DNA from 3 places in the Paenibacillus agaridevorans genome. Region 1 is predicted to be linked to each of the others. Evidence: riboswitches for the same ligand, from Rfam matches in the RefSeq annotation. Region 1 holds a riboswitch; each other region holds the start of a gene.
What was found. Region 1 has a riboswitch for ZMP and ZTP ahead of rpiB (ribose 5-phosphate isomerase B). Riboswitches for the same ligand answer to the same signal wherever they lie in the genome.
Positions count from the first base shown of each region.

Region 2: linked by a shared signal. The riboswitch ahead of KJW29_RS16770 (GNAT family N-acetyltransferase) and the one ahead of rpiB (ribose 5-phosphate isomerase B) in region 1 are both predicted to bind ZMP and ZTP.
Region 3: linked by a shared signal. The riboswitch ahead of KJW29_RS13870 (bifunctional 5,10-methylenetetrahydrofolate dehydrogenase/5,10-methenyltetrahydrofolate cyclohydrolase) and the one ahead of rpiB (ribose 5-phosphate isomerase B) in region 1 are both predicted to bind ZMP and ZTP.

Region 1 covers NZ_CP075889.1:7,239,345-7,249,500, reverse strand. Annotated here, with positions in the region: gene KJW29_RS29125 (ABC transporter permease) at 1-662, opposite strand, end outside; gene KJW29_RS29120 (ABC transporter permease) at 666-1,598, opposite strand; gene KJW29_RS29115 (peptide ABC transporter substrate-binding protein) at 1,732-3,414, opposite strand; gene KJW29_RS29110 (serine hydroxymethyltransferase) at 4,410-5,657, opposite strand; gene KJW29_RS29105 (TIGR01440 family protein) at 5,697-6,305, opposite strand; gene rpiB (ribose 5-phosphate isomerase B) at 6,598-7,056, opposite strand; ZMP/ZTP riboswitch at 7,304-7,384, opposite strand; gene KJW29_RS29095 (low molecular weight protein arginine phosphatase) at 7,457-8,047, opposite strand; gene KJW29_RS29090 (manganese efflux pump MntP) at 8,100-8,687, opposite strand; gene KJW29_RS29085 (L-threonylcarbamoyladenylate synthase) at 8,725-9,756, opposite strand.
Region 2 covers NZ_CP075889.1:3,959,471-3,969,626, reverse strand. Annotated here, with positions in the region: gene tnpC (IS66 family transposase) at 1-276, opposite strand, end outside; gene tnpB (IS66 family insertion sequence element accessory protein TnpB) at 349-702, opposite strand; gene tnpA (IS66 family insertion sequence element accessory protein TnpA) at 696-1,025, opposite strand; gene KJW29_RS16770 (GNAT family N-acetyltransferase) at 1,537-2,646, opposite strand; ZMP/ZTP riboswitch at 2,696-2,777, opposite strand; gene KJW29_RS16765 (PadR family transcriptional regulator) at 3,009-3,677, shown strand; gene KJW29_RS16760 (ABC transporter ATP-binding protein) at 3,674-5,542, shown strand; gene KJW29_RS16755 (AEC family transporter) at 5,917-6,870, shown strand; gene KJW29_RS16750 (ABC transporter ATP-binding protein) at 7,234-7,884, shown strand; gene KJW29_RS16745 (efflux RND transporter periplasmic adaptor subunit) at 7,868-8,905, shown strand; gene KJW29_RS16740 (ABC transporter permease) at 8,981-10,156, shown strand, end outside.
Region 3 covers NZ_CP075889.1:3,245,021-3,255,176, reverse strand. Annotated here, with positions in the region: gene KJW29_RS13915 (Na+/H+ antiporter subunit A) at 1-2,360, shown strand, start outside; gene KJW29_RS13910 (Na(+)/H(+) antiporter subunit C) at 2,363-2,701, shown strand; gene KJW29_RS13905 (Na+/H+ antiporter subunit D) at 2,694-4,172, shown strand; partial or broken gene KJW29_RS13900 (Na+/H+ antiporter subunit E) at 4,194-4,514, shown strand; gene KJW29_RS13895 (Na(+)/H(+) antiporter subunit F1) at 4,511-4,804, shown strand; gene mnhG (monovalent cation/H(+) antiporter subunit G) at 4,788-5,177, shown strand; gene KJW29_RS13885 (YitT family protein) at 5,331-6,200, shown strand; gene KJW29_RS13880 (iron chaperone) at 6,768-7,139, shown strand; gene KJW29_RS13875 (NAD(P)H-dependent flavin oxidoreductase) at 7,155-8,225, shown strand; ZMP/ZTP riboswitch at 8,316-8,395, shown strand; gene KJW29_RS13870 (bifunctional 5,10-methylenetetrahydrofolate dehydrogenase/5,10-methenyltetrahydrofolate cyclohydrolase) at 8,452-9,300, shown strand; gene KJW29_RS13865 (arsenic resistance protein) at 9,306-10,156, opposite strand, start outside.

The DNA.
Region 1 (10,156 bases):
GCGCCAGCGCCAAGGGACTTGGAAGCAAGCGCGTATTCTTGATTCTTGAGCTGCATGATTTGGCCGCGCACGATCCAGGCCATGTTGATCCAGCCCGTAATCGACATCGCGACGATAATCGTCGTCAAGCTTGGCTCCATAACGACCAAAAGCAGGATAACGACAAGAAGGTAGGGAATGGAGTACAAAATTTCGGCGAAACGGTTCATGACCTCGTCGACTTTGCCGCCGTAGTACCCCATAATGCCGCCGTATATAACGCCGAGCACCAAATCGATCAGCGCCGCGACGACGCCTACAAACAAGGAAATCTGAGCGCCCTTCCAGACACGCTCGAACATATCGCGGCCTAGCTCATCGGTGCCGAACCAATGCGTTCCGTTCGGAGCCTGGTTCGTATTCGTCAATTCTGTCGTGTAATGGTCAAATGGCCAAATTAAGGGAACAACAAGGCAGCAAACCACCAGGGCGGCGATAATCCAGAAACCCAGCATCGCGAGCTTATTGCTCGTAAGCCGCTTCCAGATATCCTGCCAGGCGGTCAGGGTTGCACGGCCGACTTCGTCGACGCGAACCTCTTCGCGGCGCAGCTTCTCGAACATGTCGGGAGTAAGCGTGTCCGACCGTTCCTTGCCGCGCGGTTTCGGATTGAAGTTAGACATCGTTTATTTCCCCACCTTTCCGCCGGCTCGCATGCGCGGATCCACCAGTACATATGCAATATCCGACAAGAAACGGCTAATCATCAAAATAACGGCGTAGAATATGGTAATGCCCATAATAAGCGGATAATCGCGATCTATAACACTCGTAACAAAGTGTTTGCCGATGCCTGGAATCGCAAAAATTTTCTCTACGACAACGGAGCCCGTAATGATGCCGGCGGTCAGAACGCCCAAATAAGTGACAACCGGGAGCATGGAATTCCGAAGCGCATGCTTTGCGACAATGACATAACCGGCAAGCCCTTTGGATTTGGCGGTTTTAATAAAATCTGCGTTTAATACTTCAATCATGGTGGATCTGAGGAGACGTGCGATAAAAGCGATCGGACCGGAGGCCAGCGCGATCGTAGGCAATACGTAATCCATCGGTCCATTGAGACCGGCGACTTCAAACCAGCCCAGCTTAGTGGCAAGGAAATATTGCATGACGGGAGCAAGCACGATACTTGGTATTGCGAGGCCGATAACAGCTATAATCATGGCCAGATTATCGATAAATTTGCGATGGTACATCGCTGCCAAAATGCCGAGAATGCAACCTACGACTACGGACGTCACGATCGCCGAAATACCCAGTCTTAATGAGGGGCCAAACGATTGTGCAATCATTTTGTCAACCGATTGGAACTTCTTCTTCATGGATATCCCCATGTCGCCTTGCAGAAGGTTGGCGAGATACTTCCCGTACTGTACATACAGCGGCTTGTCGAGGCCGTAATACGCTTCCAAGTTTTTCTGGACGGCTTCGCTGGTCGCCTTCTCGGACTGCAAAGGACTCCCCGGGATAGCGTTCATCAGCATGAACGTTGCCGTTACCAAAATAAACAAAGAGAGAACCATAAATAAAAACTTGCCGGAAATGTAGCGGAGCATACGATCACCCACTCTCTCACAATCTTTATTTGCATTTCAAAAGGGTATATATAGAGACTATATATACCCTTTTGACCGTTACTCTTAGAGGTTGTTCAAGCTCTTATTTGAGAAAGCCACGGTTAAAGTGACCTTATTTCTTGCTGCCGAATACCCAGTCGATGTGACCCGCATAGTCGGATACTACGTTTTCGATGCCTGGTTTAACCATCGTTACAGTCGTGTAGTAGTAAGCCGGCAATACAGCCATGTCGTCTTGAATGGCGATTTTCTCGGCTTCAGCCAACATTTCAATCGTTTTCTCAGGCGTTTCCGCTACAAGGGAACCATCAAGCAGTTCTTGCACTTTAGGGTTGTTGTAACGACCGTCGTTGTTGCCGGATTTCGGGTGAATCAGGTCATACGTGAAGTTGATCGGGTGGTTGATGTCAGCGCCCCAGCCGGAACGAGCGATGTCGAACTGGCCGGCTTTACGAGTTTCGAGGAACGTGCCCCACTCCTGGTTAGCCAGTTTCACTTCTACGCCCAGCGTCTTGCGCCACATGTCAACTACCGCTTCAGCCAACTTCTTATGGCCCTCGCTTGTGTTATACAGCAATGTTACTTCCGGAAGAGTCTTCATGCCCTCTTCGGCCAAACCTTCCGCAAGCAGCTTCTTCGCTTCTTCAACGTTCTCCGTGAAGAAGGTGTCCGGATACGTCTCGCGGAACAACTTTCCTCCAGCGCCTGTGATGCTTGGCGGCACCAGACCGAATGCCGGTTGCTGGTTCGCTTGAGCTACATTGTCGATCAGGGATTGACGATCGATCGCCATGGAGAATGCTTTACGTACTTTTACGTTGGAGAAGGGAGCTTTCTCATTGTTGAACAGGTAATAATAAGTCGAAGCTACGGAAGTCACTTCCGCTTTCTTCTCTTCGATCAGCTGTTTCGTCAGGTCGGTAGGCACGGAACCCGCTTGAGCGCCGATCCAGTCGATTTTATTTGTTTCGAACAATTGGTATACGGTGTTCTCGTCCTCGACAAGAGAGATGGTTACTTTGTCGAAGTTGATCGCATCTTTGTTGTAGTAATCGGGATTCTTCTCAAGAACCAGCTTGTCCGCATGCGCCCATTGCTTCAGAAGGAACGGTCCATTGGATACGATCGTCGCAGCTTCCGCAGCCCAGTCGGCAGCAGCATCGACAGTTGCTGGATGTACGGGCAGGTATGTGTAGTGAGCAAGCAAGCTCGGGAAGTAAGGTGCAGGAGTATAGAGCTTCACTTCCAACGTGTATTCGTCCAGCGCTTTAACGCCTACGTCGTCAGCGGTAGCTTCGCCGGCGTTGTATTTCTCGCCGTTCTCAAGGTAGAACAACATATATGCATACTCGGATGCCGTCTCAGGGTTCAAGCTGCGTTTCCAAGCATATTCGAAGTCGTTTGCTGTTACAGGGTCGCCGTTGCTCCATTTCACGTCGTCACGGAGTTTAATCGTGTACGTCTTGCCATCTTCTGAAGCAGTCAGTTCTTTAGCGATTGCATTTTCAGGCTCGCCCTTTGTGTTCAGACGAGTAAGGCCCTCATACAAACCTGCTGCCACAATGCTGGACTGGGCGTCCGTCATCAGAGCAGGATCCAAGCTTGGCGGTTCGCTTGCAAGAGTGAAGCGGAATTCTTGCGGAGCAGCTGGCGTTTCCGATCCGGCGTTGTTGCCGTCCTTGTTGCCCGGATTAGCCGCTTTGTTGTTGTTGCTTGTACAAGCAGTCAAAAGCATGCTGAATGCGACGATCAAAACTAGCATGAACTGTGCCGGCTTTTTGAAACTCCCTTTCACATACATCAACTCCTAATTTTATATATAATTTTTTTACAGCCGTGTTAATGGGACTTGAAAACTGAATTTCATTGAAAATGTCATCATTTCTCACATGAATTATTATTTATTCGACGTTAAACAATATACAACCAAAAATTAATAATTGTCAACCGACAACTTCTTCGAAAAACTTTCCAGCCGCTTTTTTACTATGTCCCTAGATCGGAAACATTATGAGCCACCTGACAAATCGCCATGTTACCTTTCCTTTAACGCGTTGATGCGAATTTGCACTAATACGTATATGCATTAGAGCATTTAGGCGACAATGCGCCTAAGTATTGATATTGTAACGCGTCTATACGCTTGTACAATGTTGCATCCATTTCCACTTTTGCGGAGGATGATTATTTATTGGTTTCGGTTTTTAACTCCATTACGATTCTTGTTTGCGTATTTTTTCTTCATTTCAAGGCGTTTTAGAACAACATAAACCCTAGTTTTCATTGAAATCAAGATTACATTATAGTTATATTTTTACAAATAAAACTCATGTAATCGAACTATCAAAACTCAACTCCGTTATTCAATCATTTGGAACAGTTTTACATCATGCATAACCTTCTAAGAGGCTCTAGGTCAAAACGGCTGTTTCCTCATCGACAGGAGCGTCGCTATTGATCGATTAGATAATGTTTCTATAATCTAATGGACACAAGCGCCCCTATTTGAACCATCCGAGCTGCAATGTCCGTTAGATTTTCAATTTCGCGAAAATGCTGCAATTAGAGGCTCTGAGGTCCGTTAACGAAATGCAGAACGTTTCAGCTCCGTTACTCACAATGATTCGACAGCCTCATAAGGGCCCTTATATGGATCTTTGGCGTGATATTAAAATCCAACGGAACTCTGCTTACCCGCATTCGAAATGGTTGCATCATTTCCTATAACGACAAAAAAGCACCGTTGTAGCATTTTGCCACAACGGTGCTTTTTTCATGCAAAGTTTTTAATTAGTAGTTGATGCTTGGGTAGAGCGGGAATTGGGCCGTCAAATCGCGCACCATACCGCGAGCCTTATCCAATGTCGCGCTGTCTTCCGGATTTTTGAGCACCAGCGCGATAACTTCCGCGATGACCTTCATCGCATCTTCGTTCATGCCGCGAGCCGTAGCCGCAGGCGTACCCACACGGATGCCGCTCGTGACGAACGGGCTCGTCGGGTCGAATGGAATCGCGTTTTTGTTCACGGTGATGCCTACTTCGTCGAGTACATGCTCGGCAGCTTTGCCCGTAATGTTTAGGCTGCGCGTATCGATCAGCATCAGGTGGTTGTCCGTGCCGCCGGATACGATGTTGATGCCCTTGGACAGAAGCTCCTCGGAGAGCACCTTCGCATTGTTCACGACGTTCTGGGCGTATTCCTTGAAGGATGGCTGCAAAGCCTCTCCCAGCGCAACTGCTTTCGCTGCGATGATATGCATCAGAGGGCCGCCTTGGGAGCCTGGGAATACGGCCTTGTCGATGGCTGCCGCCCAGGACTTGCGACACATGATCATGCCGCCGCGAGGTCCGCGAAGCGTCTTATGCGTTGTTGTCGTAACGAAATGGGCATGCGGCACCGGGCTTGGGTGAAGACCGGCTGCAACCAGACCTGCGATATGCGCCATGTCAACCATGAAGAGCGCGCCGACTTCGTTCGCGATTTGGCCCAGTTTCTCGAAGTCGATGATGCGCGGATAAGCGCTCGCGCCCGCCACGAGCATGCGAGGGCGGTGTTTGAACGCCAGCTTGCGAACTTCTTCGTAATCGATGGTGAAGGAATCCTCTTGTACGCCGTAAGCCACGAAGTTATACAGCAAGCCGGATGCGTTAACCGGGCTGCCGTGCGTCAAGTGACCGCCATGAGCCAGGTTCATGCCGAGTACGGTGTCGCCAGGCTTAAGAGCAGCCAGGTACACAGCCATGTTCGCTTGTGCGCCGGAATGCGGCTGTACGTTTACGTGCTCGGCGCCGAACAGCTCCTTGGCGCGATCGCGGGCCAGATCCTCGACGATATCGACATGCTCGCAGCCGCCATAGTAACGTTTGCCCGGGTAGCCTTCTGCATACTTGTTCGTCAATACGGAGCCCATAGCTTCAAGGACAGCTTCGCTTACGATGTTCTCGGACGCGATCAGCTCGATGTTGTCGCGTTGGCGTTGCAGCTCAAGGCCAAGTGCCTTCAATACCTCTGGATCTTGTTTACGTAGATGTTCCATAATGATGATTCCTCCTGAAATAGAATATAGTGTGGTTCATTACTCACAATGATCCGCCGATTGCTCGGCGGTTAAGACGTTCTGCGGCTCATATACGGCGCGAGCACCGCCTATAAGCTTCGGTCTGGTTATGGCCATCGTCACATGTCCTTCTCCGATGGAACGGATAGAAGGGCGTACGGGTACGGCCACCCTCTTTAAATGCATCCCAATGAACGTATCCCCGATGTCTATACCCGCATGAGCCTGAATCGACTCCACGAGACAGGGATTCGAAAGCTTGCCGTAAGCATAAGCCGCCATCGACCCTCCAGCTTTGGGAATAGGTACGGCATGCACAAGCTCAAGACCGTATCGCCGAGCCGCTTCTTCTTCCACGACAAGCGCCCGGTTTAGATGCTCGCAGCATTGATAGGCGGGAATGAATGCAATATCTTTGCGTGCTGCCTCCACGCCCGCATATATGGCGGCAGCGGCCTCAAGCGCGCCTGCCGTGCCGATTCGCTCGCCGATTACTTCGCTGGTACTGGCGCCGATTACGAGCAGCTCATGGGCACGCAGGCGGCCGGCTTCGGCCAGCTCCCGGACGATGCGCTCGACATCGGCGGACCAGAGAGATGGATCGGGGATTCGCTTCTCCGTCGTCATCGTTCAACGCCTCCTACTAAGGAATCGCCCGCGCTATTAAGAGGTTGTTCAAAAAGTCCGATTCCCATTACGAAGTATACCGAGAAGCTTACTCGACATCGAATATTAAACGCAACCGAACCTAAGCATATGCTTAGGAAGTATGTTTCCTTCGGAAACATTGCAGGTGCTCACGTAGCTCTGCTAAGCGCATGCTCCCGATGTCGTTTTCTTCGAAAACGTGTACCGCTCCTCAGTTTCTAGTCGCCTTCAATCTTCTCGGTACTGATAACCGAACTTTTTGAACTCACTATTAAGGGCGCGAGTTGAACTTTTTCTCGATCTCCATCACTTTGTTGACGCGGCCTACATGACGCTCGCCGTTGGAGAACGGAGTCGACAGCCACACCTTGACGATCTCTTCGGCTACGCCCGGTCCGATAATACGTTCGCCCATGGCAAGCACGTTTGTATCGTTATGCTCGCGCGTCGCTTGCGCGGAGAACAAATCATGCACAAGCGCGCAGCGAATACCCGGAACCTTGTTCGCGGCAATCGACATGCCAATGCCCGTGCCGCAGATTAAAATGCCGCGCTCGGCTTTGCCCGAGACAACCGATTCGCAGACTGGCATAGCATAATCCGGATAATCCACGGACTGGCTGCAGTCGCAGCCGACATCCTCAATCTCGTGTCCAAGCGACTCCAATAACGGAACGATTACATCCTTCAAGCGGTAGCCCGCATGGTCGGCTCCAATCGCAATCTTCAATGCCAACACCTCTTCTCCAGAATTTCCTTGCCCGGTTCCTTGCGCTAGGCAAATCCCCTCATGCTGTTAGTATACCTCTACGGCGGGAAAAGCTCTATCGGAGTTGTTCTGCTTTATGTTAAGAATTCGACAACAGCCGACCGCGGACGACAACCGTACAGGCAAGGCAAAGCGGCTAAGCGACAGCTTATGCATTCTCGCATCTTGAAAAAAACGAAAAAAGAGCAGACATGCTTTGCAGCATGACGCTCTTTGCCCAGGCGACCGGCCGTATATTCCGATGCTCCACCGTGGTTACCCACTTCCGTCGCCAGTTACATCGGAAACCGTGTTTGTATATTCATCATATCTCATGGCGTGATATAAAGCAATCCGGAATTCGGAGGAAGAACGCCCGTTTTCACTTGATCAGACTCCGACCCGTCAGCTTGTCGAGCAGCTTGCGGACCGCATCCTCGATCTCTCCGGAGCAGCTCTCGTAGGTGGATAACGCGCCTCCAAAGGGATCGGCGATATCGAAGCTGGGAATGCTTCGCTCCAGCTCCAGCATCCGCCTGCGCTCCTCGCTCGTTAATTGCTGTCCAATCGCGCCCTTCATCTGCATGTCGGAATACAGGCTTTCGAGCTCCTCGATATTTTTCAGCACGGCGGCATCCGCCCCCGCGAACTCCTTGAGCGTATACGTCTTGTCCACCGCATCCGGATGGACATGAAGCAAGCTTCGCTTATGACCCGTGGTCATCGTCAAAATGAGATCCGCCCAAGCAACGGCCTCAGCCGTCAAAGCACGGGAGGAACCGTTATGCGCGATATCCCGTCTGCGGAGCGCCTCGAGTGCATGAGAGGAGATCGGAAGACCGTCGACGGTGGACACGCCGGCGGATCGGACGGCTACCGTTATGCCCCTCCTGGCCGCTTGCTCTCTCAGCAGCGCCTCGGCCATCGGAGAGCGGCATGTGTTGCCGGTACAGACGAACAAGATTCGTTTCATCCCAGTGTTCCCCTTTCTCATTCGATTGATATGGGCTCAGGGCCCTTCTGCGTTAAAAGACAAATAATGCGCCGAATACGAGCAGGATCGCGCCTCCTAATGCCTCGCCGTATTCGCCCAGATTGCCGCCGACTTTCCTGCCCAGCAACAAGCCCAGCATAGACATTAGCCCGCCAATCAATCCGAACAGAGTAATGGTCAGCCACAGATCCGCCGAGAACATGCCCAGCGTAATACCCACCGAGAAGGCGTCGATGCTGACGCTGAACGCAAGCACCAGCAGCCCCCAGGCCGTGCGGTGATCGAAAGACCGCACCTCTTCGCCCTTGAACGAGCTGTACATCATATGGCAGCCAAGCAGAATGAGCAGCACGCCAGCGGCAGTCGATGCAACTTGCCCCAACATATCGCTGACAAGGTGTCCCGTCATTAAGCCTCCGATCGGCATCAAGACGTGGAACAGTCCGATCACGAAGCCCAGCTTCAGAATATCCCGCACCCTGATTCCCTTAAGCCCGATTCCCAGGCCAAGCGAAAAAGCGTCAAAGCCTAGCGCCGCCGCTATGCACAACAGCGTCAGCACTTGCCCGGCAAATAGATTCGCATCTCCCAATCCAATCTCCCCTTGTCCACCGCGCATTCTCTAACCAACATATGCGGACAAGAGGTCGTTCATACTAATTCCCGGGATTTGCGAGTAGGATGCGGCCGCCTGCCGCCTTGACCATCCGATTGAGAAGCGCAGCGCCGATCCCGTCCGGGCCCGGCGTTTCCGCCCAGATTCGCTGAATGCCCGCGGCATCGAACTCGCGCAGCGCGGCGTACAGGCGCTTGGCCGCCTCCTGAGGCAACGCCTCGCTGCCCATGCCAATGACGAGATCCGCCTGGTACTGCGCCGCCCGTTCGTCGAATGCGAGCACGCCGGTCGCGACACCGGCGGAACTGCAGTCCTCCACGGCATGCTGGATGGCGGCCGCCACGATGTCGCGGTCGTCGCCGCGCACCAGCGTCAGCTCGCCGCGCGGCGCATAATGCGTGTACTTCATGCCCGGAGAACGCGGGGCAGACTCCCCATGCAGTTCGTCGTCGGTTACGACGACGGCTTCCGGCAGCGCAGCCCGAAGCTGCTCCGACGTTATGCCTCCCGGTCGCAGGATGCGGACAAGGCCGTTGTCTTCCAGCTGTACGACCGTAGACTCCAGCCCTAAGCCGGTCGCTCCGCCGTCCACGATGCCGTGTATGCGGCCTCCGAGATCCTCCAGCACATGCGCGGCCGTCGTCGGGCTGGGACGGCCCGACCGATTGGCGCTCGGCGCCGCGACGGGGCAGTCGGCCTGCCGCAACAGCTCCAGCGCGACGGGATGATCCGGCATCCGGACGGCGACGGTGGACAGCCCCGCAGTCACCAGCGGCGACAGCGCTCCTTTTTGGGCGGGCAGCACGAGCGTGAGCGGCCCCGGCCAAAAGGCCGTCATAAGCGCCTCCTCCAGCGGAGAGACGGATACCGTCAGCTCGTCGAGCTGCTCCCGGCGCGCGATATGCACGATCAGCGGGTTGTCGGAGGGACGCCCCTTGGCCTCGAAGATGCCTGCGACAGCTTCGTCGCTCCGCGCATCCGCGCCGAGGCCGTATACCGTCTCGGTGGGAAAGGCCACCAGCCCGCCAGAACGCAGCTTGTCCGCGGCCATGGAGAGCTCATCCTTTGCCATGGAGAGTTCCCCCTTGGCTGTGGAGAGCTCCTTCCTGCCCGGTGCGTTGCCGCCAGTCATATTGCTCGAAGGGCCTGATTGCCAAACTATAGTCTCGATCATCTGTATGATTCAATCCTTGCTATATTTAAAATAACCGTTGCACCGTTATTATAGCACAAGAAAAGGATTAGACTGACACGCAGTATAAGTGCGAGTTCAAAAATCCGCTCCTTCCTCCTAAAGGACGGGTAAGACGTTATCCTCCAATATGAATATGTATGTTTACTGTAACAGACACACGACCTTATTCGCCTTATCGGAGCGGTATTTAGTCTCCTCCCGGCCCAGTCGCGGAGCTACTTCCGGAGCTGTAGCCCGTAAAATTCGGGTACAGGGCGTCGCGAGGCTACTTTTGGAG
Region 2 (10,156 bases), 3.3 Mb from region 1:
GTTGCCAGAGGTCTTCTTCCGGCTGTACGTGACCGTCTCGACGTCTGGCTCTTGAGGAGCGGACGCAGCAAGCACTTCAGCTTCGTTAAACAGATTCATCTCCAGTTGGTCGGGATGCGTCTTCTCGCTGGAAGCGCCGAAGCGCTTCTGCTGAGCCAAGCGAAACTGCTCTTCATACCATTTGAGCTTCGCAGAGAGCTCGGCAATTTGCTGTTCCTGCTTTGAAATTTGCTGCTGGAGTATTTCGGGGTTAGGGGTTTCCGTTCGCTTTTCCATACCGTATGATTTCGATAACGCGCAGGCAAGTACCTGCTGCCAGGTATGACAATTTGCGTAAGAAATGATTTGTTAAATGACTACTTCGGCCCGTACTTTCGGATGCGCCTGCCGTTGACTTAGCGATAGCCCGTCAAGCAGCCAGCGAAGCTCGCGGTTTGTGATCGCAACAGGCTCCCCATTTGCCTGCGGCCACTGGAACGTACCGCGTTCGAGCCTGCGGTAGTACAACCAGAATCCGTTATGCTCCCAGTACAATATTTTAAGTTTGTTACGTTCACGGTTGCAGAAAACGAACAGCGCCGGAGAAAAGGGACTCATCCCGAGTCCTTCTTGGACGAGTGCGGCAAGGCCGTCGATGGATTTACGTAGATCCGTGCTGCCACAAGCTAGATAGACGGGCTTTGACGTGATTTCGTTTAACATACTGGATCGGCCCCCAGTGCTCGAACAACTTCGCGGAGCAAGGCGGGCTCAAATCCCGCATCGACTTCGATGACGACTGCACCGATCTGAATGCGAAGTGAACGGCACGGCGCCGGTTTCACTTCAGGAGTCACCTGAACAGGAATGAAGGTCGTCTGTTTAACGGAAGAAGATGGGGGTGACTCATCCAGCTTCTTCATCCATGTGTAAAGTTGACGGCGGTCGATTTGATTGGCTTTGCACCAATGTGTTGTCTTTTCGCCACTTGCACGAAATGCCTCGACACGAGCTTCCCATTTCATTCGAATCTCTTCTCTGCTCATAGAAAAATCCTCCTCAGAATGGCTATTGAGGAGGATTATCTCATAACGATCGCTCGATTCGAAGGTGGGGACAGTTTGACGCTTACGTTATTAACGACTATGGAGCTCGTAACAGCAACAAAAACATCCCATAGGCGTTATTAACGACTATGGAGCTCGTAACAGCAACAAAAACATCCCATAGGCGTTATTAACGACTATGGGGCTCGTAACAGCGACAAAAACATCCCATAGGCGTATTTAACGACTATGGGGCTCGTAACAGCAACAATAGCGACGTTTCGGCTGCCGAAGGTAAGCCTTGAGGTCGGGTGGTTTTCGCTCGCTCACAATTTGCTTAAGATGGCGGCAATAGACCAAAAGCCAAAAATGGCGGTGAAGGGATAATGAACTGCACCGCCATTTCTTCATTTTTGAGGTTTCATTCATCAAGTGAGCTATTTCAACAAGCAACTCCTTCGATTTTGCAGACTGCTCAGATCGTGGGTCCATGACGAAGGATGCATGTGGCTCAGTGGCGGGTTGCCTTTCCTAGAATCTCCCTCTCGTACAAATTGGCGCTCCAGAGGCTCTCGTCGAAGCGCCCCTGCAAGACAAATCCGAGACTGAGGTAGAAGGCATTAAGGCTAGGGTTGTCAGCCATGCAGTCGAGGCGCAGCCAGCTTTTTCCCCTGTCCCCAATATAACTTTCCGCGTATCGAATAAGCTCACGGCCGATTCCTTCTCCTTTTCGTTTGCGTGAGACGCATAACCGATGAACGTACCCCGCGTCATCATGAAATTGCTCTCCCCATATTTCCTCGCGCCCCCAATGGACAGAGAAGCAACCCACCGGCTCATTCCCAAATGCCGCGACGAACACTTCATGATCCCGGACGAATGCTTCGACAATCTCGCGTTCGAAGCTTTCAACCCGCCATTGCCAGAAGCCATGCGCCGAATGAATCCATTGCGCTGCATCAATAAGCAAGGAGCGGATACAGTCGACGTCTTCAGCCGTTGCTCTTCGGATAGCGAGTGCTTCGGAAGGCTCACGTCTCCAGTTATGCTCCAGCCTTGACGCAGTATCGATCGCCAGTTCCTCCCCGTGAAGCTTCGCGATAAGATGCAAAGCGGCATCTATTCCGGCCGTAACGCCTGCAGATGTAATGATGCGGCCATTGTCCACGTATCGGACGTTCTCCACCAGCGTTGCGCTCGCCGGTGCGCACTCCTTTAGCAAATCCATGGCTCGCTGATTGGTGGTCGCGCGCAATTCATCGAGAAGTCCGGCCTTGGCGAGCAGCAGAGCCCCCGTACAGACAGAAAGCGTAAATGCAGCCCGTCGTGAAGTTTCGTTGATCCAGTCGGTCAACTTTTCATTGTGCATCTCTTTGCGTGCCCCCCAGCCTCCCGGAACGATCAGAATGTCCGGCACCGGACATTCTGAGGAAACGAAGTCAGGTTGAATTGTCAAACCGCTGATTGTCCGAATCGGCGCGTTCGATTCCAGGGCGACCGTATAAACCTGAAAGTGCTGCCCCCAGTTGCTCGCCACTGCGAACGCTTCGAACGGACCTGTCACGTCCAAAGCATCCACTTGTTCATACAGCAGCACTGCTACTTTTTTCGCCTTTCTCATCCGACACTCTCCTCGAAAAATAGAAAAGCATTTGGTTACAATCAACCAAATGCTTTGCCCAGGCGAACGGCTAGTTTGACGAATGCGCTCCCCCGTAGTGATCTACGTTCTCGCCAGTTACGCATCCCATTTATTTAATGTTTATTATAAATCTAGTGATTGGTTGAATCAACATCAATTTTCGGAATATTCGAACTTGAATATGGCCGTCGGTCGAGAAAAGCAAAAGAAGATAGGTTACCGACCGCGCGAATGCAATACATTCGGTCTAATCATTTTGTTTATCCATACAATTGCCATAATACGATATATCGTATAGAATTTAAAATAATACGATATATCGCATTGGAGGTGTTCGCGATATGAGCGAGCAATGGCAACCGGAGGAACGATTGTTTCTCCATCTGGGCAACGAACGCGACACGAGCGGTTCCGGCAGACGCTACTTCACCAGAGGCGGCGTGAAATATGCGCTGTTGGAGCTGCTTTCGCACGAGAATATGCACGGCTATCAAATGATGAAGGCGCTTGAAGATCAGTCCGGCGGCACGTATAAGCCCAGCGCGGGTTCCGTCTATCCGACGCTGCAGATGCTTCGGGATCAAGGCTTGGTAGAGCCGTTCAAGCAGGAAGGCAAACGCGTTTTTCAAATTACGGAAGAAGGCAGAAGCTACTTGCAAGAGGAGCTGAGCCGTGCCGAATCGTCCGAAGCCGGCGCATCGGGAGAATGGGAGACGAGGGATCGAGTGCGAGAGGGGCAGGACGAGGAAGGCGAATCGCAAGAGCCGGGCGGCGTGCGACGCAATCGCAGGCTGACGCCTGCCGGCAAGGAGCTGATCCATTTGCTTAAGGCGGCGGAGCGGGCGGCGCTTGCTGACGCAGCCCTTGCAACGCGGCTTCGAGAGGCGCTCGCGGCATTGAGGAGCGAACTGCGGGGAATTACGGGGGAGACGGATTCCGGGATCGTGGGAGCCGTTGTTGAATCCGTTAACGATGTGGCGGGAAGAGATCCCGGGGAGGGAGCGGAATGAGCGGCAATGCCAATCCGACAGGCGCCTATCGTCCCGGCAGAGGAATGGGCATGGGCAGGTTCGGCACCGGCGAGAAGGCGAAGCCCGCCAGCATCTATGGCATGTTCGCCCGAATCTATTCGCATGCGCGTCAGGAGTGGCGCGCGATTGCTTTGGCCGTCGTATGCGTCATCGGCGTGTCGCTGCTGGAATTTATCGTTCCGCAGCTTACGAGGTATACGATCGATCAGGTTATCCCCGGCAAGCAGTACGACAAGCTGTTCTACATCGGAGCAGGCGTGTTGGGCTCCGCTCTGGCGCTTGGTTTGCTGCGGTACCTAAGCACGTCGCTGATGGCGACAATAGGGCAGACGGTGCTTTACAAATTCCGCAACGATCTTTATCGCCATATGCAGAACCTGGACATCGCCTTTTTCGATCGTAATCGAACGGGAGATCTGATGTCGAGGGTCACAAACGACGTTGGCATCCTGCAGCAGCTTATCTCCTCGAGCATGATGCAGCTGTTTACCGATTTTTTCACTTTTACGGCGATTGCCGTCTATATGCTTTGGATCGATTGGCGGCTGACGCTGCTGCTGCTCGCGACGTTCCCGCTTATGATTATGACGACGCGCCTGTTCGGCAGGCGGATGCGTTCATCGTTCCGCAAGGTGCAGGAGTCGGTGGCGGACGTTAGCGATCATCTTCAGAATTCGTTGACCGGCATTCGGCTGATCAAGTCTTTTACGAAGGAGGAATACGAGTCCGAACGGTTCTCCGAAAGGACGCGCATCAATATGGACGCCAACATCCAGGTCGTCCGATTGAGGGCCGCTTACGAGCCGATCATCGACTTTCTTAACTTCGTCGGTCTGGCAATCGTTCTCGTGTTCGGAGCTTGGCTGGCGATGCGTGGCGATATGTCCGTCGGCACGATCGTGGCGTTTATCGCGTATTTGCGGCTGCTGCAGAATCCGATTCGCCACTTCAGCCGCATTATTAATTCGGTTCAACAATCCGCAGCCGCCTACGAGCGCATCATGGAAGTGATGAACACGAAAGCGGATATCGTGGAGAAGGCGGATGCGGTTGTGCTTCCGCCGGTACGCGGGCATATCGTATTCCGCGATGTGGATTTTGTTTATTCGGGAGATGCGAAGGTGCTGAGCGGCTTCAATCTGGAGCTGGAAGCGGGACGCATTACGGCGCTGGTCGGTTCGTCGGGCTCCGGCAAAACGACGATCGCGCATCTGATTCCGCGTTTCTACGATCCGAGGTCGGGCGACATCACTATAGACGGCCACTCTTTAAAGGATGTTAAGCTGGAGTCGCTAAGAGAACAGATTGGCATCGTGTCTCAGGACATCGTCTTATTCAACGGCACAATCGGCGAAAATATCCGGTACGGCAACGCGAACGCCTCGGATGAGGAGGTCATCGCGGCTGCGAGAGCCGCGAATGCGGATACATTTATCAGCGCGTTCCCAGATGGCTACGATACGGGAATAGGAGAGCGCGGAGTCAAGCTGTCGGGGGGGCAGAAGCAGCGCATCTCCATCGCGAGAGCCATTCTGAAAAACCCGCGCATTATTATCCTCGACGAAGCGACGGCATCGCTCGATTCGGAATCGGAGCAGCATATTCAGGATGCGCTCGCCGTTCTGCTGAAGGGCCGCACTTGCCTCGTCATCGCCCATCGACTGTCGACCATCCAGCAGGCCGACCGCATTTACGTGCTGGAGCAAGGCCGCATTCTCGAGAGCGGATCGCATGAAGAGTTGCTTCGCAGGCAAGGACGATATAGCCAACTGTACGAGTTGCAATTCCCGCAAGCGGAGGCAGGAGCCGGTGCTGGGTACGAGACCGGGGCAAGTCTGGAGTAGAGCGGTACCGCGGATCAGAAGGCGGGTTCTGTTCGGGGGAGGAAGGTAGACGTAGAGCTAGCTTTATGAGGACGAGCATCGAATATTGAGCGCCGCAAATCTGTCAGACTAGGTTTGGCAAGGAAAGGGAATGCAGAGCATGAACGGCCAGGATGTTTTTTTCGCAAGCGAATTTGGCCAAAAGTATAGTCAGGAGTCGTTTATGCTGGTAGACTTTATTGGGGATCTTCCGTCGTAGAGGGAGGAAGGCTCGCGGGGAAGGGTTTGCCTCGAAGTTGGAGGGGAACCAAGGCCGATAGCGGCAATTGCACGGCTCGCCCATTTATCACGCTGACATGCTTAGCGCATCACCGACTTGGAAAGAAGAGATCATCATGACGGTTTTTATGCACATTCTAACGAATAACGTACTTCCGATGGGCGTGATGATCGGACTCGGCATCGTGCTAATGCGGGCATTCAAGCTCGATATCAAGACGCTGTCCAAGCTGAACTTTTATCTGTTTTCACCCGCGCTCATGTTTAACTTGCTGTACAATCAGAAACTAGAGTTATCGCTAATCGGCAAAGTGTTCCTGTTTCTGTTGATATTCATGTTCGCGCAGTATGCCATCGTCGAGATCGTTATTCGCATAAAGGGCTACAAGGCAAGCATGAGAAGCGCCATGAAGAACAGCGTGCTTTTCTACAACAGCGCGAACTACGGTATACCGCTTAATCAATTGGCGTTCGGCGGGTTAAGTCATACGCTGGCGGTTCAAATAATCGTCATGGTCGTCCAGTCGCTCATACCGAATACATGGGGCATCTACAATGTGAACGCGCATAAGGCGGATATGAAGCAAGTGTGGCGAACCATTCTGTCCATGCCGGTCATCTATGTAATTCCGGGTGCGTTGGCGCTCAGATGGCTAAACGTTCCGATTCCGGATGCTCTGCAAATGCCGGTCACCTACTTGGCGGACGCGTTTTTCGGAACGGCGCTCATTACGCTCGGCGTTCAGCTGGGAAGCATGGAGTGGCGCATCAAGCGGACGCTTGCCGTCGACGTCTCCATAGCTGTCGTGTTACGGCTGGTGGCGGGTCCGCTGCTTGCCTGGGGCATCATAACGCTATGGAACACCGTTGGAATCATGCCGCTCGACAAACTTACGGTTGCCGCGCTTATCGTTTCGTCGGCGGTTCCAACGTCTCTAAGCAGCGTGCTGCTCGCGGTGGAATTCGACAACGAGAAGGAGTTTGCCTCGCAAGCGGTATTTTTATCGACGTTGCTCAGCATTCTCACGATTACGGTCGTCATCTTCTTCTTAAACATCCAAATTCCATAGATAAGTAGAGGGCATTTCCGGTTCTGTCTGGCCGGAGATGCTTTTTCTATTGAGAAAATAGCTTCGGACACTACATTTTTGTGCTCCAAGTCGCTGGTACCGATCTATTTCCCACCAGTAGCACGTTTTCCGAGCTTTAAGTCGCTGCCGCCGATCAAGTCTTTGCCATCGATAATCGCTGTGAAGTTCTAGTAATCATTGCTTAAGATCGATAAATTTCACACCATTTCTGAAGTTTTTGATATTGTGTAAGTCCCAGTACGGATATAAAATGGAAAAAGATGATAATGCAACATAGGATTGGAGGGGGCAGCGATAGAGAGCGTACCCGCGGTATCCGATATTGTGATTGGAAGCGGTATCATGAAGTCGTTCGGGCGCGGATCAGCGACCGTGCAAGTGTTGAAGGGAGTCGACATCGCCATCCCTTCGGGGGCGCTGATCGCCTTCAAGGGGCGCTCCGGCTCCGGCAAGACGACGCTCATTAATCTGCTTAGCGCGCTAGACCGGCCCGATAGCGGTCAAGTGTTGTTCGAGGGCCATGACCTGACGGGGATGTCGGACAAGGAGCGGGACGGCATCCGTAGAACGCGGATGGGGCTTATTTTTCAGTCGTTCGCCCTTATTCCATTAATGTCTGCTTATGAAAATGTTGAGTTCGTGCTGCGAGTGTCCGGGTATCCGGCTCAGGAGCGACAGTCGGCGGCAGAGGGAGCTTTGGAGCAGGTTGGGCTCAAAAGCCGCATGTCCCATCGTCCATTCGAGCTGTCGGGGGGCGAGCAGCAGCGAACGGCGATCGCGAGGGCGATTGCCCACAAGCCGAGGCTTTTGTTGGCGGATGAACCGACGGCGGAGCTGGACAGCCGGACGGGGCTGCAAATTATGAAAATTTTTCGCGATTTGGTTGAAACGGCGGGAATGACGATCATCATGACGACGCATGACCCCGCCATTATGGAGATCGTAGACCGCGTATACGAATTGGAGGATGGTGTCATTGTCGTTTCGAGCTAAACGTAAAAGCAAAATCGTCGTCCTGACGGCTGCGATGGCTGCGGCATTGTCGCTTGCAGGCTGTTCGCTACTGCCTGCCGAAGAAGCGCCGCTCAAGCCTCCACTCGTCAAGCCGCCGCAGGAAAACTACCGTACCGTCGAGGTTGTAAAGGGTAGAATTACGCAGGAGATTCGCGGGAACGGCACGCTGGAGTCCTTTTTCACCGATACGGTACAATTCAAGGCTGGAGGCGGCGTAGTCAAGGAAGTGCTTGTCAAGTCGGGTGACATCGTCAAGAATGGCGACCCGCTCATACGGCTGGATACCGGCAATATGGACATTGAGCTAAAGCAGATGGAGCTGAATCTGGTCCGCTCGGGTCAAGCGCTGAAGTCGGCCAAGGATGCAGGTGACAAGGACGAGATTCGAGTAGCCCAGCTTCAGTACGATATCGACAAGTTGAGACACGAGAGGCTGGCGGAAGCACTTACTGGCAAGCTGCTGACAGCCGAGATGGATGGTCAAGTGACATATGTAGCCGAGCTTAAGGAGGGGGATGCCGTCCGCGAATTCGAGACGCTGGTCGTCGTAGCGGATCCCGGCAAGCTGCGCATCGCCTTCCAGACGGACGGTTCGCCGGACGTCAGCCTCGTCAGCGTTGGTTCCAAGGCGGAGCTGACGTTTGGGGGCAATGTTCTGCTGGAGGGCAAAGTGACTCAGACGCCGTCGTCGGCTCCGTATTCGGACGACCCGATTACCAAGGATCGTAACGCCAAAATGGTTTTCGTCGAACTCGAGAAGCTGCCGGATGATGCGGAAATCGGCACGCGCGCGGATGTAAAGGTGCTGCTGCAGGAACGCAGCGACGTTATCATTATTCCGCGCAGCGGTCTTCGCAGCTATCTGGGGCGAACGTTCGTGCGGATTCTGGAGGAAGGCGACAAGATCCGCGAGGTTGACGTAGAGACGGGAATCAAAGGATCGACGGATATCGAAATTACGAAAGGGCTGGAGGAAGGCATGCTGATCGTGCTACCGTAGCGCGAGCTGCGGCAGCATACGGATCGCCGCGAATATCGGCGAATTCGTATTGCCGGACGCCTTGGTGACTTGTCTATGGCATTATTCGTCATGATTATACGCAAGATGGTGCAGAACAAGTGGCTGCTCGGCAGCCTGTTCATGGGCATCCTGATCTCCGTGGCGCTCGTCAGCAGCATGCCGATCTACTCCGAGGCTGTACTGTCCCGCATGTTGGTCAAGGATCTGGAACAATTGCAGACCAACTCGGGACAGTACCCGGGGACGCACTACTCCAATGTAATGGTTACGAAGGAGACGCCGGAGCAGATTAACAATAAGTACGATAGAATCGACGATTACGTGCGCACGACTGGCGCAAGCTCGTTCGGGCTGCCCGTACGGGAGCTTGTGGGAAGTTTCCAATCCATGTCGCTCCGCATGAAACGAGCGGATGATCCCAATCCCCTCTCCGATGACAACCAGCAATGGGTGACCATCAAGTCATACGAAGGGCTGGAGGAACATGTGACGCTTAAGGACGGGAGACTGCCCTCGAAGGCGCCGGTCGACGGTGTCTACGAGGTGCTTCTGACAGAAAACGGACTTAGCCACTACAAGACAGTGCTGGACAAAGTATTCGTCATCGAGGACAAGAAAGCGGCGGCCAACGTACAGCTGAAGCCGGTTGGCGTTATACGGAAGACGGAGGATGACGATCCTTACTTCCGCTATGGTAATCTGAGCGACATGAACAGCGCCTTTCTCATGCCGTTCGAGACGGGGGAGCGCCTGCTGCTGCGCGAGGGACAATTGCCTTTAAGCGCGGCTGGATGGTATGTCGTCATGGACTATACGAAGATGGAGCTGCAGACGGTTGAGCCGTTTGTAACGGCGCACGAAACCATGAAAGCCGAGATCATGAAGAGCTTCGCGTTGTACCAGATGGGCTCGGAGACGCGTGCGCTGAATACGATCAGCGTTTATCTAGAGAGAGCGGAGCAGCTGCGTACGCTGATGTGGGCGCTGAACGTGCCGATTCTGCTCATGCTGGCTTTTTATATGTTCATGGTTTCCAATCTGATCGCCGGAAGGCAGAAAAACGAGATTGCCGTACTCCGCAGCCGCGGCGCCTCGAGATGGCAAGTGATCGGTGCTTATTTGACCGAGGGACTTCTGTTATGCGGCGTGGCATTCGGTCTTGGACCGCTGCTAGGCGCGGTGTTAACGGAAATGTTGGGCGCTTCGAACGGTTTTCTGGCCTTTGTGCAA
Region 3 (10,156 bases), 4.0 Mb from region 1:
GCGGCGGTCTTGCGATGTTTGCAGGTTTCGCGCTTCTGTATGTGATGTCGGGTACGTTCAGTATTCGGGAATTGCTGGAGACCATACCGCAATTGGCGGAACACAAGTTGTTCGTAACGGCCATGCTGCTCGTTCTGGCAGGCGCATTTACGAAGTCGGCCCAGTTCCCGTTCCATATTTGGCTGCCGGATGCCATGGAAGCGCCGACGCCTGTCAGCGCCTACTTGCATTCCGCGACCATGGTCAAGGCCGGCATCTATTTGGTTGCCCGCCTTAGCCCGGTTTTCTCCGGACATGCCGTCTGGCTATGGATGGTATCCGGCGTAGGGCTTCTTACGTTGATATATGGTTCCTATCGGGCGATCAAGCAAACGGATCTGAAGGCATTGCTTGCCTTCTCGACGATTAGCCAGCTTGGTCTCATTATGAGTTTGCTCGGGATGGGCTCGGCCGCGGCATTTTATCCGGGCACCAGCCAATACCTGTTCTTCGCCAAAGCGACGACGGCCGCGATTTTCCACCTTATCAACCACGCGGTCTTCAAAGGCGCGCTGTTTATGGCGGTAGGCATCGTCGATCACGAGACGGGTACGCGCGACATCCGGAAGCTTGGCGGACTGATGGCGGTTATGCCGATTACCTTCACGATCACGCTGCTTGGCGCCTTCTCGATGGCAGGCATACCGCCATTCGGCGGCTTCCTCAGCAAGGAGATGTTCTTTACGGCGCTGCTGCAAATCCGCGAGCTGTCGTTCGCCAGCATGCAATTGTGGGGTTCCCTGTTTCCGATCGTGGCATGGGTCGCCAGCGTATTCACGTTTGCCTACAGCCTGCTGCTTGTGTTCCGAACGTTTAGCGGGAAAGCGCAGTTCGAGAAGCTCGAGAAGAAGCCCCATGAAGCTCCGCTCGGCATGCTGATACCGCCGCTCGTCCTGGCATCGCTTGTCGTTGTGTTCGGCCTGTTCCCGAATCTGTTATCCCATACGCTGATTGAACCCGCAATGGCGGCGATTCATTTCACCGGTCTTCAGCCGCAGGAACAGTTTATGGTTTCCATTGATATGTGGCATGGCTGGAATACGGAGTTGTATATGACCATTGGCGTCGCTATCGTCGGTACTGCAATATTTATTCTGCAGCGACGAGCCGCATGGGTAAGCAAGCCACTCACCAATCGGGTCTCGCTGAGCGGCGCTTACGATGACGGGCAACGCCTGCTGGACAATGTTGCCGGGCGATTGACCCGTCTGTATATGACGGGCTCCGTTCGTCATTATTTAATCTATATCTTCTTGTTCCTTGTGCTGTCTTTGGGATTGACCATGTGGCTCGAGGGAGCATTTGCGCTGAACACGGAAGGAATGGCGACAACCTCCTTCTATGAAGCGGTCGTCATTGGAGCGCTTGTTCTGTCCGCTATAGCCGTTCCGTTCGCGAACTCAAGGCTGATGGCTATCATTCTGACGGGGATGGCAGGGTATATGGTAACGTTATTTTTCGTCATCTTTCGGGCGCCGGATCTGGCGTTGACCCAGTTAATCGTGGAGACGGTATCCGTGGCTCTCTTCCTGTTATGTTTCTATCACCTGCCGAAGCTCAAGAAGGAGCTTGTCAGACTGCCGTTTAAATTATGGAATCTGTTGATCGCCGTCAGCGTTGGCGCGGTCATGACGCTAATTGCGCTAAGCGCAAGCGGCAGCCGAAAGTTCGAATCGATCTCCGATTATTTTATCGAGAACAGCTATAAGCTTGCCGGCGGGAAAAATATCGTCAATGTGATACTCGTCGACTTTCGGGGCTTTGACACGATGCTGGAAATTGTCGTGCTTGGCATTGCGTCCTACGGCATCTATGCGCTGATCAGGCTAAAGGTGAAGGAAGACGAGAACGATAGACCGCTTGGGCATGACGGTATGAAATACGATGTGTATGCCGGTATTCGAAGCAATGACGTTATCCTGCGCACGGTTGCCAAGCTGGTGGTAGTCCTCGTCCTGATCTACTCCATGTATCTGTTTTATATGGGGCATCATCATTCGGGAGGCGGATTTATCGGAGGTTTGATGGCTTCGGCAGCGCTTCTGCTGTTGGCTATTACCAATGGCGTGGATAAGATCGCGCGCATCGTTCGCGTGGACTTCAAACGACTTACGGCAATCGGCATTCTGATTGCATTATTAACCGGAACCGGCAGCTTCCTGGCAAATGTGCCGTTTCTAAGCCATACATTCGGCTATTTCGACATCCCGCTCCTTGGAGAGCTGGAGCTGGCGACGGCAACGCTGTTCGATCTGGGCGTCTATCTGACCGTTATTGGCGTAGCGTCGACCATCTTGTTTACGATCGGGAGGGATAAGTAGCGATGGAATTGTATATGTCACTCGCGATCGGCGTGTTATTTACGGTCGGCATTTATCTTATCCTGTCCAAGAGTCTGCTCCGTATCGTGCTGGGGTCTTCCTTCCTGTCGCATGGCGTACATCTGCTGCTGCTGACGATGTCGCGTCTTAAGACCGGGGCGCCGCCGCTGCTTGACGAGAAAGCGGAAGCTTACGTAGATCCCTTGCCGCAGGCGTTGATCCTAACGTCAATCGTCATCAGCTTCGGAGTCACTTCGTTCCTGCTAGTCCTTGCGTATAAGGCATACAAAAAGCTGGGTACGGATGACATGGAAGAGCTAAGGGGGAACGAGAATGAATAACTTGCTTGTACTGCCGCTGCTCGTCCCGCTGTTTACTTCGGTTCTGCTTGTCTTTATGCGGCGAAGTATTTTGTTGCAGCGTTGGTTAAGCGGGGCAAGCAGCCTCGCGGGCGTCGCTATCGCCGTATCAATCGTCATTCATGTCAAAAAGGACGGCGTTCAAATCCTGTATATGAGCGGCTGGGCACCGCCTTATGGCATTGCTTTTGTCGGAGATATGCTGGCCGCGCTGCTTGTGCTGGCAACGACGGTCGTCGGCTCGTTTATCGTATTTTTCTCAATGGGCAGCATAGGAGAAGAGAGAGAGAGCTATTTTTATTATCCGCTTTTGCAATTTCTGCTCGTTGGCGTCAACGGATCATTCCTGACGGGCGACATCTTTAACCTTTTTGTTTGCTTCGAAGTGATGTTAATCTCCTCTTATGCGCTTATCGTGTTAGGAGGGACGAGGCTACAACTCCGGGAGACGCTCAAGTATGTCATCATTAATGTCGTATCCTCGGCCCTGTTCGTGGCAGCCGTAGCTTATTTGTACGGCGTGACAGGGGCGCTTAATATGGCCGACCTGTTCCTTAAGGTGGCGGAAGCCGGACAAGGAGGCATCCTCAACGTCATAGCGCTGTTGTTCCTGATCGTGTTCTCGCTGAAGGCGGGCCTTCTCCTTTATTTTTGGCTGCCGGGCGCCTACAGCGCGCCGCCGACTGCGGTTACGGCTCTGTTCGGCGCGTTGTTGACCAAGGTGGGGTTGTATGCGCTCGTGCGCACCTTTACTTTGGTCTTCGGCGGCATGCCGGAGGTGACGCATGTCTGGATCGGCTGGATGGCGGGCGCAACGATGGTTCTAGGGGCGTTCGGGGCGCTGGCTTACAAGGATATCCCGCGCATCTTGAATTACAATATTGTTATAAGCGTGGGCTTTATCGCTTTCGGGCTTGCCGCGGCGAACCGCGACTCATTGGAAGGCGTTGTTGTCTATCTGCTGCACGATATGATAGCCAAAGCGCTGCTGTTGTTGCTCGGCGGGTTAATTATTCGTGCGGCGGGGACGGGCAAGCTCTCCGAGATGGGCGGACTGATGCGGCGCAACGCGCTGCTCGGATGGATGTTCTTCGCGACTATATTAGCTGTTGCGGGCATTCCGCCTCTTAGCGGCTTCGCAGGGAAGCTGCTCATTGTGCGCGGCGGTCTGGAAGGCGAGCATTATCTGCTGACCGCGGTTTCGCTGGCGACAAGCTTTGTTGTTCTGTATTCCTTGATGCGAATATTCATGATGGCTTTCTGGGGCGATGAGCGTGCGACGGCTTCTGCGACCGACACAAGAAAGGCCGGTCTGTTGCTGCCGACCGCGGGATTAATGCTTATTGTTGTTGCGATGGGCTTCGGGTCGGAATGGATATATGAATTCGCTAGCGAGGCAGGGCGGACCCTTCTGGACCCGTCCGGCTATGTACAAGCGGTGTTGAAGGAGTAGAGCATGATGAGAATGATAAGGAAAACAGGGGCTGTCTTAAGGTTGATAGCCATGTTTAACAAGGAACTGTTGTTGTCTAGCGCGACGGTTCTTCGAGAAGTGCTGCGCCCCAGGCTCAACATTCGTCCAGGTATCATCAAGCTGGATACGGAGCTAAGGACCGATTTTGAAATTACCTTATTGTCTATCCTGATCTGTTTGACGCCGGGGACGCTTACGCTTGATGTATCCGGCGACGGGAAAACATTGTACATTCATGCCATGGACATTAACGACCCCGACGAGCTTGCGGCGCAGATCAAAGGTTCTTTCGAACGCGCCATCATGGAGGTAACGAGATGACGACAACACTGCTGTGGGTTTCCCTTATTTTGTTATCGCTTGCCATGTTGGGAGCCTTGTACCGATTGCTAAAGGGGCCGTCTATTGCCGATCGGATTGCGGCGCTGGATACGATAGGCATTTTATTGCTGTCCATGATTGCCGTCCTCGGCATAACGACGGGGACTCGCGCGTATTTCGACATCATATTGGTTATCGGCATATTAACCTTTATCGGGACGACCGCAATGGCGAGATATATCGAGAGGGGGGTTGTCCTTGAGTCTGGAGATGATGGAACAAATAATTGAAGTTGTGTTTGGAATCCTGATCCTTTTGGGGGCGGTCATCGCGGTCATTAGCGTGTTCGGACTCATACGATTGCCGGATGTGTATTTGCGCTCCCACGCCGCTACCAAGAGCGCCACGCTTGGCGTGCTTCTTATTCTGCTCGGCACCTTTTTTTACACTTGGTTCATTCATGATTTTTTCAGCATCAAGCTTCTCCTGGGTATTTTGTTTGTTTTTATCACTTCGCCTGTTGCGGGCCATCTTAACGCGCGGGCTGCTTACCGATCAGGCGTAGCTTTGTGGAAGGGAAGCGTACGCGATGATTTCAGAGAAGCGATCAAACAAGAGAGGCAGCAGGAGATAGAGGAGATAAAAAAGCAATTAAAAAATTAGATTAACCGCCAGAACCACGTCCATTGGATGTGGTTCTATTACGGTTGAAAAATAAAAAAATTGACTTTAGCTCCGTACATGTCTAAAATTTTAACAGTAAAAATATTCACATTTAATGGTGCCAGGATATGAAAATAGGAAATGAGGTCAAAAATGAAGACGGAGAACAAGACAACTGCAGTAGGGAACATTATATTACGAGGCGTTATTGTTGTAATTGGTGCCTTAATTACAGCCTACGGCCTTGAAGCCGTATTAATTCCGAACAACGTATCCGATGGAGGCGTGACTGGTCTCAGTATCGTAGGGTCAAGGCTCTTCGATCTGCCTTTAGGTCTTCTCATTGCGATTCTAAATATACCTTTTGTCTATTTGGGCTATAAGCAGATTGGCAGAAGCTTCGCGATTTATTCCGTGCTCGGCATCGCTTCGCTGGCAGCCGGCACCTTCTTTATGCATCATATTACGCCGATCGTTGAAGGCGATACGCTGCTTGTTACCGTTGTCGGCGGTATTATCATCGGTCTGGGAATGGGTCTTGCGCTAAGGAACGGCGGCGCGCTGGACGGCATTGATATGCTGGCGGTACTGCTCTCGCGTAAGCTGCCTTTCGGAACAAGCGATATGATCCTGTTCCTTAACGTATTCGTATTTATCGTTGTATCGACAGTATTTGGTTTAAAAGGGGCTATCCTATCGGGAATTGCCTATTTTATCGCTTCGAAAGTCATACATATCGTCGAGGAAGGCTTGAGCGGCGCCAAAACGTTTACCATCATTACTAAACAGCCAGAGATGATGGTCGAGGCGATTCGCGATCGACTGGGCCGGGGGGCTACGTACAAGATGGTGCAAGGCGGCTATACAAATGAACATTTCAAAGAAATTACTTGCGTAATCAACCGCTTGGAAGAACGGAAGATGAAAGAAATTATTCGCGAAATCGACGAGAATGCTTTTATCATGGTGTATGAAGTGGCTGAAGTTAAAGGCGGCAGCTTTAAGAAAAAGGACATTCACTAGGCACAACCATGAAAACACTGACCTTCGTTGTCAGTGTTTTTTGTATTCCGTCCCTTTTACAACGCGGCCGCTCTTTCTTTAAAAAGGAGCGGGCGGGGAGATGCGGGAGAGACGGATAATGGGTGGAGGGCGTGTGGGAAACGTGTAACAGCGCCGCCTCTTGTGCAGCGTGTGGGAGTGACATTCTTTGTGAGATGAGCGTGGGTGCTGCGCCGCTGCTGCTGCCCGCGCCGTGCCGCACCGCGCTAGTCAGCCATGAATAAAATAGAGGGAAAATCGCCATTTAATCTCGCTTCTATACCGGATTTTGCGGATTTAGAGGGAAATCCTACCACTAATTTAGGCCGAATCGCTGTCCGTCCTCCTTTCTACTTGGATTAGAGGGAGAATTTCCCTCTGGCGTGTCGAAGAAACGGAAAGTCACTCAAATAAAGGGAGTTTTTCCTTTTATTTAACCACATAAGCATGTATAGGAGGTTGAATTCGGCAAAGTTATATGTCAGTATACGATTGAAGACTCGAAGCGCAGGAGCGTATCTTATCTTTTTTGAAGGAGCGGATCATCAAATGGAAGCATTTGCGGAATATTTGGATGGCATCGGAAACCCGGAGCACCGGGCACGGGTGGAAGAGGTATTTGCCTGGGTGAAGGAGAAGTTCCCGGAGCTGGTGCCTAAGCTGGCTTGGAATCAGCCGATGTTCACCGACCACGACACTTTTATTATAGGCTTCAGCGTATCCAAACAGCATATGGCTGTTGCGCCTGAGCGGGCAGGCATGAACTATTTTGCAGATGAAATTGTACAAGCTGGACACGATCATACCAAAGAGCTGGTTCGCTTTAAGTGGAACCGTCCGTTTGACTACGACTTATTAGAGAAAATGATCGAGTTTAATATCCATGATAAGGCGGACTGCACGACATTTTGGCGCAAATAGTAGGGGAGGAAGAGCATGGAAACCGAACTGACACGCCGACTCGCCATTCAATACCCTATATTGCAAGCGCCAATGGCCGGTGGTCCCTCGACCCCGGATTTGGTTGCTGCAGTATCAAACGCCGGAGGACTTGGGAGCATCGGGGCAGGTTATCTTTCGCCAGAACAAATCAGGCAAACGATTCGGGAAGTCAAACAAAGGACGGATCGGCCCTTCGGCGTCAACTTGTTTGTCCCCACGCAGCCGACTACTGCTGCAGACGCCATTGCTCGAATGAACCATCATCTTGATAAATATCGCATAGAGGCAGGTATTGCGACCAATCCGTCAATCCCCAAGTACTCGGAGTCGTTCGAGGAGCAAGCGCAAGCCGTGATCGGAGAAAATGTACCCGTGTTTAGTTTCACGTTTGGCATACCGTCCCAGGACATCATGGAAGCCATGAAGCAGCATGGGATTCATGTCATCGGCACGGCAACGACAGTCGAAGAAGCTATTAAGCTGGAATCCGCCGGAGTAGACGCGATTGTGGCGCAAGGAAGCGAAGCGGGAGGACATCGAGGGACGTTTCTGCCGAGTAAGACCGACGCTCTGGTAGGTACTATGGCTTTGGTGCCTCAGATCGCGGATCATGTTTCGGTTCCGATTATCGCATCGGGAGGCATTATGGATGGTCGCGGGCTTGCAGCAAGCCTCGTTTTAGGAGCTTCCGCCGTGCAGATGGGAACCGCTTTTTTGGCAAGCCATGAGAGCGGCGCACATACCGCCTACAAAGGTAGGATTCTTACATCCAGCGAAGATGCCACCGAGGTCACATCCGCTTATTCGGGTAAAGCGGCGCGCGGCATTTTGACGGATTACATAAAGGATATGCGTACCTATCAAGGGGAAATCCCCGACTATCCGATTCAGCATGCAATGACGAGAGAAATTCGCCAGGCGGCTTCCAAAGCCAATAATCCAGAGCTTATGTCTCTCTGGGCCGGGCAGGGACTCCGGTTAGCCAAAGAATTCGGGGCAGCAGAAATCGTGGAACAGACGATGGAGCAAGCGCGCCTTCTTATGCGAAACCTGGGGAGACAATAGATGAATCAGCAGCCGGTCCTGGCGGCCGGCAATAAAGGAAACAAAAGGCTTGAAGTTGTTTGAAAGTTCGGACTATAATGGAGCTAGATGAAGGGTATGTGTGACTGGCGTAACGTGGGGTACCACGAGGGAGCACATATTTTATACGGCCGAACGCCTGGGCAGAGGTAAGGGGACTATCCCCTTGCCTCTTTATGTTTGAACAGGAGCAGAAAGGGCTGATGAAATGAAAGAAGAAAAGTTGATCTTGGACGGTAATCGCGTTGCGACCGCTATGAAGGAGGGAGTAGTCGAACAAATCAAACGTCTCTCCGAGAAAGAAATCGTCCCGTGTCTGGCAACCATTCTGGTTGGCGACGATCCGTCGTCAGCCACTTATGTCCGAATGAAAGGAAATGCATGCGCCAGACTTGGTATACGCTCCATCCGTGTTGAACTTCCTTCGACTACCACGACAGAAGAGCTGATTGCGGAAATAAACAAGCTTAACGATGATCCCCATGTTCATGGCATCTTGTTGCAGCATCCCGTTCCTCCTCATATTGACGAAAGGGCTGCATTCGAGGCAATCCGAATAGAGAAAGATGTAGACGGGGTAACCACGCAAGGATTCGCTCAGAACGCCTTTGGTTTCGCCGATTTTCCTTCGTGTACGCCAGCCGCGATCATCGCCATTTTGGAATACTACAATATTCCGATTGAAGGAAAACATGCCGTTGTAATCGGAAGAAGTCCGATCCTTGGGAAACCGGTATCCGTTATGCTCCTAAACAGAAATGCGACAGTGACAATATGTCATTCCAAAACGGCCAATCTGGCAGGGCTGGTTCGTTTAGGCGATATCGTAGTTGCTGCTGTCGGCAAGCCGAATTTTGTTCAGGGAGACTGGATCAAGCCGGGAGCCGTAGTCGTCGATGCCGGCTACAACAAAGGCAATATCGGAGATGTCGATTACGAAGCTTGTCTGGAGAACGCCTCCGCGATAACTCCCGTTCCGGCTGGCGTTGGACCCGTCACTATTGCTGCATTGCTCAAACATACGGTCGAAGCGGCTGAACGGTTTTTAACGAAGTAGATGCTCTAGTGTCTGTCTCTGAGCAGAATCCCGGGAACAACGCGGATGTAAATAAGTTCCCCTACAAGCTCTACAATGGTTTGAGTGACGATTACGGCCGACGCCAACCCGTTTAATGGTTCGGGCAATGCAAGCGCAAAAGGCAGGACGACCAGGGAGTTGCGTGTCCCGCTACTAAAGATCAGCGCTCTCCCTGCTCCGACATCCAGCCGGAAGATGCGCGCAACGAAGCGGGCGACTAGCGGGACAATGATCATATAAGCAACGTAGACGGGAATGGCTTGACTGATATAATCGATGGATTCGTATAGTTTGCTGATTTGCGAAGCTACGACGACGAACAGCGTCAGCGCCATAAAAGGAACCGGCAGCCATGCTGCGGCGTCAAGAAATACGATGCCGCGCGGCTGCCTTTTCGCCCATAGCTGCGTTAGAAGAGCAAGGAGCAGAGGGACCGCGATGAGGCCCAAAAAAGCCTCCAGAAAGGGCTGCACGCTCACAACTTCAGCTGTTTGATTTCCCATGAATACCCAGAGGTAAAAGGGCAGCAATATCATTTGAGAAACAAAAAGCAATGGCGTTGCAACCAGAATAAGTTTTTCGTCCCCGCGGCCAAGATGCGTAAAAACGATGACGTAATCTATGCAGGGTGTAAGCAAAACTAGAAATACGCCTAATAAAAGGGCCGGGTCGGCCGGAAGAAACCGGGTTAACCCCCAAACAATGAGGGGAACGGCTATGTAATTCATGATTAAAAGAGCGTAAATAAACTGTCGATTCGTTAAGGATTCTTTTAGACGAAGGAACGGTATTTGCGCAAACATGCCGAACATTAAGATGGCAAGCACAAGCGAAA